2 regions of the Paenibacillus hebaui genome follow, and region 1 is predicted to be linked to the other one. Evidence: a T-box and tRNA genes for the amino acid it is inferred to sense, from the RefSeq annotation. Region 1 holds a T-box; the other holds one or more tRNA genes.

Region 1 (6,774 bases):
ATGACATTACCACGGGATTTACTCATTTTCTCATTATTGGTTCCCAGGATCATCCCTTGGTTGACCAATTTGTGGAATGGCTCTTTGGTGTTCACCACACCCAGATCATACAGCACTTTGTGCCAGAAACGAGCGTACAACAAGTGAAGCACCGCATGCTCTGCTCCCCCAATGTACAGATCAACTGGCAGCCATTGCTGCTGTTTCTCCTGAGAGATCAGTTCCTTGTCATTGTGAGGATCGATAAAGCGCAGGTAATACCAACAGCTACCCGCCCATTGTGGCATCGTGTTGGTCTCACGACGTGCTTTCATTCCCGTTTCCGGATCTACCGTATTCACCCACTCCGTAACATTCGCCAGTGGTGATTCTCCAGTACCCGAAGGTTTGATCTGGTCAATATCTGGCAGCAGCAAAGGAAGCTGATCTTCCGGCACCGTCTTCATCGTTCCGTCTTCCAGATGCAGAATTGGAATCGGCTCGCCCCAGTAGCGCTGACGGCTGAACAGCCAATCGCGCAGACGATAGGTTACTTTCCCTTGTCCCTTACCATTCTCTTCCAACCAGGCAATCATCTTCGCAATCGCTTCTTCATTGTTCAGTCCGTTCAGGAACTCGGAATTCACATGGGCTCCGTCTCCGGAATACGCCTCTTGCGTCACGTCTCCACCCTGAATGACTTCGATAATGTCCAGACCAAACTGCTTCGCAAATTCCCAGTCACGTGCATCATGACCTGGAACAGCCATTACAGCCCCTGTGCCATATCCAGCCAGAACGTAATCGGCAATCCAAATCGGCAGCTTCGCACCATTGACCGGATTGATCGCATAGGCACCTGTGAATACACCTGTTTTGTCTTTAGCCAAATCTGTACGTTCCAGATCACTCTTGCGAGAGGCCTGCTCCTGATAAGCCTTGATGGTTTCAAGTTGGTCATCTGTCGTAATAGTTTTCACCAGTTCATGCTCAGGAGCAAGAACTGCAAAACTAGCACCGAACAATGTGTCTGCACGAGTTGTGAACACCTTGATGACCTCTTCAGATCCCTCAATTCCAAAAGTAACTTCCGCTCCGGTCGATTTGCCGATCCAGTTGCGCTGCATATCCTTAATGCTCTCGGACCAGTCCAGTTCTTCCAGGTCTTCCAGCAAACGTTCTGCATATTCGGTAATTCTCAGTACCCACTGACGCATCGGTTTACGTACGACCGGATGTCCACCGCGTTCACTCTTGCCATCAATAACCTCTTCGTTAGCCAGTACCGTACCCAGCGCTTCACACCAGTTCACTGCCACTTCATCGACATAAGCCAAGCCTTTATTGTACAGCTGGATGAAAATCCACTGCGTCCATTTATAGTATTTAGGGTCCGTTGTGCTGATCTCACGATCCCAGTCATACGAGAAGCCAAGCGACTTGATCTGACGACGGAAATTGTCAATATTGCGGAATGTAATATGCCGTGGATGCTCACCCGTATCCAGTGCATGTTGCTCAGCAGGCAGACCAAAAGCGTCCCAACCCATCGGATGTAATACATTGTAGCCGCGCATACGTTTGTAACGGGAAACAATATCCGTTGCCGTATATCCTTCAGGGTGACCTACGTGCAGACCCGAACCGGATGGATACGGGAACATATCCAGTGCATAAAACTTCGGTTTAGCCGGGTCCTCACCCGTTTTAAACGTTTTATTCACATCCCAGTATTGCTGCCAACTTTTCTCCATGACTTGTGGCTGGTAGCCGTGTTTCGGCTGGTGATTCTCACTCATCTATTGTTCCTCCTCTTGGTTATTCGCTTTTATTGCAACAAAAAAACCTCAGCATCCCGTAGCGTTTGCAGCGCTAGGGACGAGAGGTTGAATTCCCGTGGTACCACCCTAGTTAGCGGACGAACGTGCTTCGTCATCCACTCCCTTTGGACCTGTAACGGCGGTTAACCGATGCGGATTTCCATTCCTGTCCTAACCCGATTATTCCTTCGGCTGGTTGCAGGATGGTGTAATCACCGCATTTCTCCAAGGCGAGTTCGTGAAATACTGTCAACCGGCTTGCACCAACCGCCGGCTCTCTGTCATGTACAGGACTCACTACTGTTCCTTATCATCGAAATATGTATACGATATGATCCGCACCATTATATAAAAAAGTAACGGTAAAGTCAATATAACACGACCTGTTGACTATAAACCTTGCTTACATCAGCATAAAACTCAGGATAACTGGAATCGCTTGATTCCTTCTTCCAAATTATGAATTGTCCACTGAATATGTTCCTGGTTATCGTACTGGCGATAATTGCACTCAATGCGTAGCGCCAGATCAAAATACAGATCGTACAAGCTTCTTCTTTTCAACTCACTTTCGGTCGTGATCACTTGTCCGTACCCCCTCAGGAATCCCGGTGTGTTGTTAAAATGGCTGAAATAATGCTCCATCAGAGGGTCCGCCCAGAGTGACCGTTCGAAATCAATAATGGCTGTTATTTTACCTGCTTCCACAAAAACATTGCCATCCCACAAATCCCAATGCACAAGTGAAGGTTCTTTGACATCATCCAGTACATCCGCTTTCTCCTGAATCAGACACTCCAGTTCCTCATAACGGATCGAAAACTCCACTCCTGCTTCTTTACCATCTGTGAGCATATCATCCATGAGACTCAGGAAAGCTTCCTTCCAGGTTGCATAATGTGGTTTATTTTCGGAAAAGTATCCAAATTTCTCGCCTTTGATCTCATTGATCCGACGATTGTAACGGCCTAGTTGCTGTTCGATGGATTCCTGCTCTTTCACACTGTATTGCTCCTTGACCTTGTTATACGGCGTGCCTGGCATAAAATCCATAATAAAATATGATGCAGGAGCAAGAGTCTCCGAGGAATCGTACGCCAATATACGGGGAACGGGTACATCCTGAAGCTCTTCCACGAGACGCATGGCCTGCACTTCGGCAATCATCAGATCCTGTTCACAGCGCATGAGTTTAGTTATTGCGGAAGGAGCAATTTTCAGCACAACCACCTGGCCGTTATCCATTGTAATCAAATATGCATGGTTTGCCCAACCGTCTATCATTTCCTTATACTCTTGGATACCTGCGTTGAAATGGTGTTGCACAAGTCCATTTAATTGCTCCGAAGACAGTCTTGTTTTGTATGTACTTTCCATTTCGCACCTCATCTGATTTATACTTTACTTTCCCAGACCCTTCTCTTAAGAAAACGTTTTTATTTACTCATTATGTCTTCCTTTAGCCAGGCTTGCAATACCCATTATCACTGAAAAACGATTATTCCTCTCACCATGATAACGGTGTAAATTCGGTTTAAATTATAGAAAAATAAACATTAAAAAACTGTCCTTATGCGAAATAAGGACAGTTCACTATCATCAAATCTATTTCACTGCCACATAGAATAGGCGCTGAGCGCTGTCTCCAGCCTCTTTCCACTCGAAATCAGCATATATATTGACATCTCTAAAGCCGGCTTTGGATAACTCGAGCTTCATCCAGTCTGGATCATACGCACGCTGGACATGAACCTCTTCAAATCGCTGATACTTATCCTTGCTACCATCATCCATACGCGAAAAGATACTCAGATGATGCTCAATCTCACAACGATCATGGTCCATATCACATGTCCAAATATAGGATACAGAGCGTTCATCGAGTACAAAAGGTTGCTCCTGTTCATATCGAATAAGTGTATTCGGAGAATGCACATCAAACAGGAATGTCCCACCAGGTTTCAGCATCTCATATGTACGCTGGAATGTACGAATGATATCTTCTTGTTCAAGCAAATAATTAACGCAGTCACAGAAAGATATAACCGAGTCTACTGGCTCCGGCACTCTCCAGTCCCGCATATCCTGCTGTACCCAGCGGACGCTGCCTTCCCGATACAATCGATGACCCTGAGGCGTAGCTTCCATCTTGCTGCGCGCAACCGATAACATGTCAGCTGACAGGTCAATACCCGTAACTTCGAAGCCGGAGTTGACCAGCGGGATCGTTATTGAGCCCGTTCCACAACCGAGTTCAGCCACACTTTTTGGCATGCCATGCCGTTCCCAAGCTGTTCTAGCAAACCTTATCCAGTCCGGATAAGGCATATCTTCCATTAATTCATCGTACACATAAGCAAATTTCCGGTAAGACATGTCAGGCACCGCACTTTCAATTTCATTTTTCAATCCTAATTCTTAACAAAAGAAAAAGCAGGGGCGTCCGGAGTTCACCCAGCCTTGCCCTGCCTTTACTTGTGGATTCAAGTACATTGTTGATGCAATATACCCTTTTTTATAAAAGAAACTAAAGAATATTACACTTGCCACTACGATGACAGAACAACCTTCCAATCGCTGTTATCCCCAGATTTTTTGATTCCTTTTTTTAAAGGGAAAATCCGGTGATAAAGGCGAAGCTTATGCTTCCGATGCAGCTTTCTTTCAGAAAGCTTTTAGCTCCGCTTTTTCAGGTTATTTCTGTCCTCTCCGTTCTCGTGTAAATATTTAGTTCAATTTATATAGTTACTTGTCCTCACTCTGATCTTGAGGGGCAGACTCTGTCAGATACGTCCAGTTTTCCTTCTGCGTCACCAGACCATCCTTCATCAGTTTGCCCAACGCACGCTTGAAAGCGGATTTGCTGATACCAAAGCGTTGCTTGATGATATCGGGTGGGGTTGCATCCGAATAAGGCATGCCGCCCGCAGGACGCTCTTTCAGGAAAGCAAGCAGCTTATCTGCATCCACATTGCGTCCGACCTCTTTGAGAGGGGACATTGCCAGATTGACACGTCCATCTTCACGGACCAGCGTCACCCGACATTTAACCTTCTCTCCAAGGCGAAGCATATGGCTGCGTTCGGATGAATGAATCATGCCAATCGCGCCAAAGCCGAGTACACCGCCCTCTACAAGTACAAAAGTACCCATCTGCAGCGGCTTGTACACGGTTGCTTCAACCCATTCGTTCAACCAAGACGTCGGGGCATGGAAGGACAATGGGGCAAGCTCACGTTCTCCGGCCAATTTCGCCCGCAGACGTCCTTGCTTATCATGCTCCATGATGACAAAAACTTCATCGCCCACATGCGGACGAAGCTCTTGGAGTTCAGGTAATTCACGGATCGGGAGCAACAATTGCCGTCCAAGTCCCATCTCCAGGAAACAGCCGAGACGTGGATGAACATCAGCCACAACCAATCGTCCCATTTCGCCGAGTGTCAGATATGGTTTTTTCATCGTTACGGCTAGGCGATCTTCTGTGTCAAAGAATACAAAAACCTCAAGTGTTTCGCCGATCTTAACATCCCGTGTTAATTCCGTATAGTGAAGCAGTACATCTTCCGATCCTGTCGTCAAAAAGTAGCCAAATGGAGACACTTCACGTGAAACCGGCAAGGAGACGACCGTTCCTGCGATCAAACTCATACCGTTTCCACCACTTTAGCATCAGACCACAGTCGTTCAATGTTGTAATACTCACGCTCGTCGCGGTGGAAGATATGAATAACCACATCGCCCATGTCCATCAGTACCCAACGTGCAGAATCCATGCCTTCGATACCTTTAATGTTCACTCCAGCTGCGTGTGCCTGTTTGCGAATTTCCGTTGCAATCGCCTGTACCTGCGTATCGGAATTCCCGTGACAGATGACAAAATAGTCCGCCACCAGTGAGATGTTAATCAGATCCAGTGCTACGATATTAGATGCCTTTTTATCGTCAGCAGCAGCAACCGCCATATTCATAAGTTCTTTCGATGATAATGTCATGAACCAACCTCCATAATCTAATCTATAAATGTGTAATCAAGTCATTCCTCGACAGCATGGTCAAAGGATAAATGACACGGCGCTGCGAGATCAGCAAGCTGATCGTTGAGTCGAAACCGGCAATTAATCCCTCTTCCAGGCTACGTTCAGCCTGTTCGCGAATATGGTCCACTCCCGGGAAATCTCGTCCCGGTTCAATATAATCGGCAAGACACACCACTTTGTCCAGCAGGCTCATGCCGACTCGACCCGAGGTGTGCCACCGGATGGCATTGATAATTTCGGAATCATCCACTCCATAGTCACGCTGGGCTACAAAGGCACCTACTTCGGAATGCCAGAGCTGTTTGTCATGCTGCAAAAGTTCTACGTTTAATCCATGGTCCCGGATGACTGCTTCCATCTCCGATATGGGCCAATACTTGGCTACATCATGAAGTATCGCTGCCAGATCTGCTTTTACAGGATCAGCACCGTATTTTTCAGCCAGAGCAACTGCCGACTTCATTACGCCCATTGTATGCTTCCAGCGCTTCTCCGGCATTTGACCAGAAACGGCGTGAATCAGTTCCTCACGGCTTAGTGCCATACAAACCGCCCCTTACAATGTATTGATGAACCGCATCAGGAATCATGAAGCGCACCGAATGTCCCTTAGCGAGACGTCTGCGCACTGCCGTGGACGAAATATCCACCAAGGGCATCTCGGCCAACAGCACCCGATCTTGCAATTCGTCTGGCAGGTCATCCAGATGCAACTGGAATCCTGGCCGGCCAACACCGATGAAGGTTAAGCGTTCTGCGAGTTCTTCAATCTGTTCCCATTTTGGAAGATAGTTCACCATGTCCGCTCCGATAATGAAATAAAATTCATGCTCCGGATGGCGGCGCCACAGTTCCTTCATCGTATCGATCGTATAGGATACGCCACCAAGCTCCATCTCGATGTCCAGTACCTCATATTGCTGTACACCCTTCAC
Region 2 (6,774 bases), 2.4 Mb from region 1:
GGGTGGCTGTATGATCAGAATAATCTCCGATGTATCACGAACAAACCACAGCACATTAATCCATGACTGAAGAGCACAAAAGGCTATGTCTCCCTCAACATGAGACCGTTACAATATAAAGTGTACTGAGAATCAATATCAATAGAACCACAGGGGGATTATGATGTACAGACAGCATTATATCAAAATAACGGGGATTCTGTTCATGCTCGCCATGCTACTTGTTGCTTGTGGACAGACACCTGCAACCACTTCGCAGCAATCTGCGGATGGCGTGAAATCAGCTGCGGGGACAAATGGGGACTCATCCATTGAATCAGCTACGAAGACGGTGGAGAGCGCCAGTGGCAGCTCAGAAATCCCCGCACATCCTGAACGGATTGTTTCCATTAATATGGAGGACATTCTCCTCTCCTTAGAGGTACCGCTGGTACTCGCAACACCGATTGGTCGGCAGGATTACCTGAATGAGCAACTTGAAGCCCAAGGCGTCACTGTCGAACCCATTAATGCGAGTGTCAATTTTGAAGCTGTAGTTAATGCCAATCCGGACCTCATTATTGCCAATGCCAGTTTGGATGCCAAGATTCTCGAACAACTCGATAAAATCGCGCCTACGATCACTTACGATCGTCGTAATTGGCAGGAGTCTATCGTACAGGTAGCTAAAGCGCTGGATATTGAAGAGCGGGCTGAACAGCTTTTACAAAAAAATAAAGACCAAGTGACAGACGCTCAGCAGCTCGCAGCCGATATCACCAAAACCAAACCTACAGCTGCATTCCTGCGCCTGGAAGAAAAGGATATGCGTTTGTTCTTCTCATCCATCCCCTCTACACCCTTTTCGGGTTCCAGCTATGTCGGAGCGGGTTATGAGATTGGATTCACTCCCGATGCTCTCGTTACCAAACTTGAGGCAGAGAACCCGGAACGGATGAATGCCAATATCTCGGTCGAACTTCTGCCTGAGATCAAAGCAGACTATCTGTTCATAGTGTCCATCAGCTCAGATGGGTCAGCTGAAGCATTGCAAAAAACAAAAGATGAACTAAACGAAATCCAACAACTCCAAGTATGGAAAAGCTTGCCCGCTGTGCAAAATGGTCATGTATATGTCCTTAATGCGAAGAAATGGCTCATTGACGGTCCCACTGCCGAATCGCTCAAACGTAATGAAATGATCGAAGTTCTTGGATTATCTGCTCCATAATTCCAAACATCAAGTCCGTTTCATCGAAGACAAATGGAGATCAACAGGATTATTCTGTTGATCTCCATTATATTTATTATTCCAGATGGCTTCATTCAGGAATTCTTCATTGAGTATAATCTCGTTCAGTTATTTTCCATGGAAAATTATTGTGCATGTTCAACCTTTAATAGCTACCATGGCACTCGATGCACCCTTCTAATAGGATGATCTTGTATAATGCCACTGACCAGCGTGAAACTCCCTTGTCGTTGATGTAGTGCTAACAAACAAAGATCATACACATTACCAAACCGCTTGCAGAAGAAATAAGTTAATCCTTCACAATTAAGCCCAATAATCCAACAAAAGACGATGCCTGTGTATCTGAGATTATGCAACCGTCCAGATCTTCAGTATCTACATGTAACATGTCAAAGCTACAATCACTAAGATCAATTCCCTTTAGTTTCACACCCGACATCATGACTTGATCTATTTTGCATTCAGAGAATTCCAATTTATGTGGTGCAGATTGAAAAAAATCACTGCTCGTCAAAGAACATTCCTCGTACTTTACCTGTTTGAGATTGGTGAATCGAAACAACGAAAAGTCAGCCAAACAATTCCGAAAACTCACATTTTGAATCCTGCTATTTGCAAAATTAGTACCGATTAATTTACAGTTCCTGAATTCTGTTCGATGGATGAAGGAACCGTTAAGGTTCATATTGGACAGATCACATTTATCAAAAATAACATCCGTAAGCTCTACCTCCGGTAGAGAGGATTCACTGAATACCACGTTCTCAAAGATGACTTTATCAAATGAAACCCTGCTGGCGCTCTGATTCTCAATCGAGATATTACTGAATCCCCCTTGCTTGATTTCTTCCTTGCTCTCCCATGTTCCTAAGGTGAACGATAAGTCATCGAGATCTAGGGGAATGTTAGGAACTTCTATTTTATTTTTCATAAGTCCTCCCACTATTTTCTTGTTTAAAATTATTATATCAAAAAAGAGCCCTTGCAATAAGCAAGAGCTCTTTTTTGATGTTACCATGAAGCGGGTGATGGGAATCGAACCCACGCTATTAGCTTGGAAGGCTAAAGTTCTACCATTGAACTACACCCGCGAATAAAAAATCGGGATGACACGATTTGAACATGCGACCCCCTGGTCCCAAACCAGGTGCTCTACCAAGCTGAGCTACATCCCGATGCTTATGAGAATAATGGCGCGCCCTGAGAGATTCGAACTCCCGGCCTTTTGATTCGTAGTCAAACGCTCTATCCAGCTGAGCTAAGGGCGCATATATTGGAGCGGACGACGGGAATCGAACCCGCGACCCTCGCCTTGGCAAGGCGATGCTCTACCGCTGAGCCACGTCCGCAAAGCAATTGGTGCGGTCGAGAGGACTCGAACCTCCACGGGGGTTAGCCCACACGGACCTGAACCGTGCGCGTCTGCCAATTCCGCCACGACCGCAAAATATAATGGTGAGTCATGAAGGGCTCGAACCTTCGACACCCTGATTAAAAGTCAGGTGCTCTACCAACTGAGCTAATGACTCATGAAAAAATGGCTGGGGATATAGGATTTGAACCTATGCATGACGGAGTCAAAGTCCGTTGCCTTACCGCTTGGCTAATCCCCATTGAGATAAAAAATGGGGCGATCGAGGGGAATTGAACCCCCGAATGCCGGATCCACAAACCGGTGCGTTAACCACTTCGCCACGACCGCCATAATATATCTCAATTATTCACTGAGAGTATCTCAGTATTCCCATCCACATTTATAATATACATTATACTATAAATTGAAATGAAAATGTAATAAGTGGTGCCGGCGAGAGGACTTGAACCCCCAACCTACTGATTACAAGTCAGTTGCTCTACCAGTTGAGCTACACCGGCACGGTGTAAGTGTAAACTGAATAAAAAAATGGCGGAACCGACGGGATTCGAACCCGCGATCTCCTGCGTGACAGGCAGGCATGTTAGGCCAACTACACCACGGTTCCACAGTACTTTCATCGAAGAAAGGTTAATTGCGGGGGCAGGATTTGAACCTGCGGCCTTCGGGTTATGAGCCCGACGAGCTACCGGGCTGCTCCACCCCGCGTCGTTATTCAAAAATAGATATGGTGGAGGCTGAGGGGATCGAACCCCCGACCCTCTGCTTGTAAGGCAGATGCTCTCCCAGCTGAGCTAAGCCTCCATGTTATGACCCGTAGGGGATTCGAACCCCTGTTACCTCCGTGAAAGGGAGGTGTCTTAACCCCTTGACCAACGGGCCTCACTAAAAAAATATATCTGGCGGAGAGAGAGGGATTCGAACCCTCGAGACGCTTGTGACGCCTACACGATTTCCAATCGTGCTCCTTCGGCCAGCTCGGACACCTCTCCATATGGCTCCCCGAACAGGGCTCGAACCTGTGACAACTCGATTAACAGTCGAGTGCTCTACCAACTGAGCTATCAGGGAATGGTGGAGCCAAGCGGGATCGAACCGCTGACCTCCTGCTTGCAAGGCAGGCGCTCTCCCAGCTGAGCTATGGCCCCATGTTTCACTCCAAAAAGTGAAGTTTATTTTCGAGGTTGATTCCCATTACTTCTCGGGGACCCCGTGCAATTCAATAATAAACATGTATGGTGGGCCCTGGTGGACTCGAACCACCGGCCTCACCCTTATCAGAGGTGCGCTCTAACCAACTGAGCTAAGGGCCCCAATATGTTTCTCTTTTATCTCACTAGGGGGCAAAAAAAATACCCCAAAGGGAATTCGCTTGGCGGCGTCCTACTCTCCCAGGACCCTGCGGTCCAAGTACCATCGGCGCTAGAGGGCTTAACGGTCGTGTTCGGGATGGGTACGTGTGGAACCCCTCCGCCATCGCCACCAAACGCATAGCTTGTAGCTTACATTTCAGAGTATTTGTTCTCTGAAAACTAGATTCGAAACGAAATTTGCGCCTTACAACCTGCATATTGGATAAGCCCTCGACCGATTAGTACTGGTCAGCTCCATGCATTGCTGCACTTCCACCCCCAGCCTATCTACCTCGTCGTCTTCAAGGGGTCTTACATACTGGGAAATCTCATCTTGAGGGGGGCTTCACGCTTAGATGCTTTCAGCGCTTATCCCTTCCGTACATAGCTACCCAGCGGTGCTCCTGGCGGAACAACTGGTACACCAGCGGTACGTCCATCCCGGTCCTCTCGTACTAAGGACAGCTCCTCTCAAATTTCCTACGCCCACGACAGATAGGGACCGAACTGTCTCACGACGTTCTGAACCCAGCTCGCGTACCGCTTTAATGGGCGAACAGCCCAACCCTTGGGACCTACTTCAGCCCCAGGATGCGATGAGCCGACATCGAGGTGCCAAACCTCCCCGTCGATGTGGACTCTTGGGGGAGATAAGCCTGTTATCCCCAGGGTAGCTTTTATCCGTTGAGCGATGGCCCTTCCATGCGGTACCACCGGATCACTAAGCCCGACTTTCGTCCCTGCTCGACTTGTAGGTCTCGCAGTCAAGCTCCCTTATGCCTTTGCACTCTTCGAATGATTTCCAACCATTCTGAGGGAACCTTTGGGCGCCTCCGTTACTCTTTAGGAGGCGACCGCCCCAGTCAAACTGCCCACCTGACACTGTCCCCGCACCGGATTACGGTACCAGGTTAGAACCTAGATACGATCAGGGTGGTATCCCAACGGTGCCTCCACACAAGCTGGCGCTCATGCTTCAAAGGCTCCCACCTATCCTGTACAGATCGTACCCAAATTCAATATCAAGCTGCAGTAAAGCTCCATGGGGTCTTTCCGTCTTGTCGCGGGTAACCTGCATCTTCACAGGTATTAAAATTTCACCGGATCTCTCGTTGAGACAGCGCCCAAGTCGTTACGCCATTCGTGCGGGTCAGAATTTACCTGACAAGGAATTTCGCTACCTTAGGACCGTTATAGTTACGGCCGCCGTTTACTGGGGCTTCGGTTCACAGCTTCGGATTGCTCCTAACCACTCCCCTTAACCTTCCAGCACCGGGCAGGCGTCAGCCCGTATACTTCGCCTTACGGCTTCGCACAGACCTGTGTTTTTGCTAAACAGTCGCTTGGGCCTTTTCACTGCGGCCCCCTCGTGCTATTCACACTACCGGGGCACCCCTTCTCCCGAAGTTACGGGGTCATTTTGCCGAGTTCCTTAACGAGAGTTCTTCCGCGCGCCTTAGAATACTCTTCTCGCCTACCTGTGTCGGTTTGCGGTACGGGCACCATCACCTGGCTAGAGGCTTTTCTTGGCAGTGTGAGATCATGACCTTCGCTACTATAATTTTCGCTCCCCATCACAGCCCAGCCTTATCGATGTGCGGATTTGCCTACACATCAGCCTCACTGCTTAGACGGACATCCATCAGTCCGCGTCACTACCCTGCTGCGTCCCCCCATTGCTCATAACGGCTTACGGTGGTACAGGAATTTCGACCTGTTGTCCTTCGACTACGCCTTTCGGCCTCGCCTTAGGTCCCGACTTACCCTGAGCGGACGAGCCTTCCTCAGGAACCCTTAGGCTTTCGGCGGATCAGATTCTCACTGATCTTTTCGTTACTCATACCGGCATTCTCACTTGTATAATGTCCAGCGCTCCTTACGGTACACCTTCAACCCTTATACAACGCTCCCCTACCCCTGATGCAAAGCATCAAGCCATAGCTTCGGTGGTGTGTTTAGCCCCGTTACATTTTCGGCGCAGAGTCACTCGACCAGTGAGCTATTACGCACTCTTTCAATGGTGGCTGCTTCTAAGCCAACATCCTGGTTGTCTGGGCAACTCCACATCCTTTTCCACTTAACACACACTTGGGGACCTTAGCTGATGGTCTGGGCTGTTTCCCTTTTGACAATGGATCTTAGCACTCACTGTCTGACTCCCGGAAGTAAGTCTATGGCATTCGGAGTTTGACTGAGCTTGGTAACCCTTGCGGGCCCCGCACCCAATCAGTGCTCTACCTCCACGACTCTGTTTTCCGAGGCTAGCCCTAAAGCTATTTCGGGGAGAACCAGCTATCTCCGAGTTCGATTGGAATTTCTCCGCTACCCCCACCTCATCCCCGCATTTTTCAACATGCGTGGGTTCGGGCCTCCAGTGCGTGTTACCGCACCTTCACCCTGGACAGGGGTAGATCACCCGGTTTCGGGTCTACGTCCACGTACTAACTCGCCCTATTCAGACTCGCTTTCGCTGCGGCTCCGGCTCATCACCTTAACCTTGCACGGGAACGTAACTCGCCGGTTCATTCTACAAAAGGCACGCCATCACCCCTAAAACGGGCTCTGACTTTTTGTAAGCACACGGTTTCAGGTTCTATTTCACTCCCCTTCCGGGGTGCTTTTCACCTTTCCCTCACGGTACTGCTTCACTATCGGTCGCTAGGAAGTATTTAGCCTTGGCAGATGGTCCTGCCGGATTCATACGGGGTTTCACGTGCCCCGCACTACTCGGGATCCGTCTCGGAGGGAACAGACTTTCAACTACAGGGCTTTTACCTTCTTTGGCGGGCCTTTCCAGACCTCTTCGCTTAATC

What was found. The T-box of region 1 lies ahead of leuS (leucine--tRNA ligase). A T-box ahead of a tRNA ligase gene usually reads a tRNA of that ligase, here a tRNA-Leu.
Region 2: it has a tRNA-Leu gene. The T-box ahead of leuS (leucine--tRNA ligase) is inferred to sense a tRNA for this amino acid. The anticodon was not compared.

What each region holds. Positions count from the first base shown of each region.
Region 1 is NZ_CP196836.1:5,162,619-5,169,392, forward strand. It holds gene leuS (leucine--tRNA ligase) at 1-1,778, opposite strand, end outside; T-box leader at 1,851-2,122, opposite strand; gene ACR32F_RS23455 (phosphotransferase family protein) at 2,220-3,176, opposite strand; gene ACR32F_RS23460 (class I SAM-dependent DNA methyltransferase) at 3,405-4,175, opposite strand; gene ACR32F_RS23465 (CvfB family protein) at 4,545-5,450, opposite strand; gene rsfS (ribosome silencing factor) at 5,447-5,794, opposite strand; gene yqeK (bis(5'-nucleosyl)-tetraphosphatase (symmetrical) YqeK) at 5,817-6,383, opposite strand; gene ACR32F_RS23480 (nicotinate-nucleotide adenylyltransferase) at 6,367-6,774, opposite strand, start outside.
Region 2 is NZ_CP196836.1:313,913-320,686, reverse strand. It holds gene ACR32F_RS01500 (ABC transporter substrate-binding protein) at 161-1,210, shown strand; gene ACR32F_RS01495 (pentapeptide repeat-containing protein) at 1,524-2,165, opposite strand; tRNA gene ACR32F_RS01490 (tRNA-Gly) at 2,255-2,325, opposite strand; tRNA gene ACR32F_RS01485 (tRNA-Pro) at 2,336-2,409, opposite strand; tRNA gene ACR32F_RS01480 (tRNA-Arg) at 2,426-2,502, opposite strand; tRNA gene ACR32F_RS01475 (tRNA-Gly) at 2,509-2,583, opposite strand; tRNA gene ACR32F_RS01470 (tRNA-Leu) at 2,592-2,678, opposite strand; tRNA gene ACR32F_RS01465 (tRNA-Lys) at 2,688-2,763, opposite strand; tRNA gene ACR32F_RS01460 (tRNA-Gln) at 2,773-2,847, opposite strand; tRNA gene ACR32F_RS01455 (tRNA-His) at 2,861-2,936, opposite strand; tRNA gene ACR32F_RS01450 (tRNA-Thr) at 3,034-3,109, opposite strand; tRNA gene ACR32F_RS01445 (tRNA-Asp) at 3,139-3,216, opposite strand; tRNA gene ACR32F_RS01440 (tRNA-Met) at 3,244-3,317, opposite strand; tRNA gene ACR32F_RS01435 (tRNA-Val) at 3,338-3,413, opposite strand; tRNA gene ACR32F_RS01430 (tRNA-Glu) at 3,420-3,491, opposite strand; tRNA gene ACR32F_RS01425 (tRNA-Ser) at 3,510-3,601, opposite strand; tRNA gene ACR32F_RS01420 (tRNA-Asn) at 3,605-3,680, opposite strand; tRNA gene ACR32F_RS01415 (tRNA-Ala) at 3,682-3,757, opposite strand; tRNA gene ACR32F_RS01410 (tRNA-Ile) at 3,846-3,922, opposite strand; rRNA gene rrf (5S ribosomal RNA) at 3,980-4,096, opposite strand; rRNA gene ACR32F_RS01400 (23S ribosomal RNA) at 4,181-6,774, opposite strand, start outside.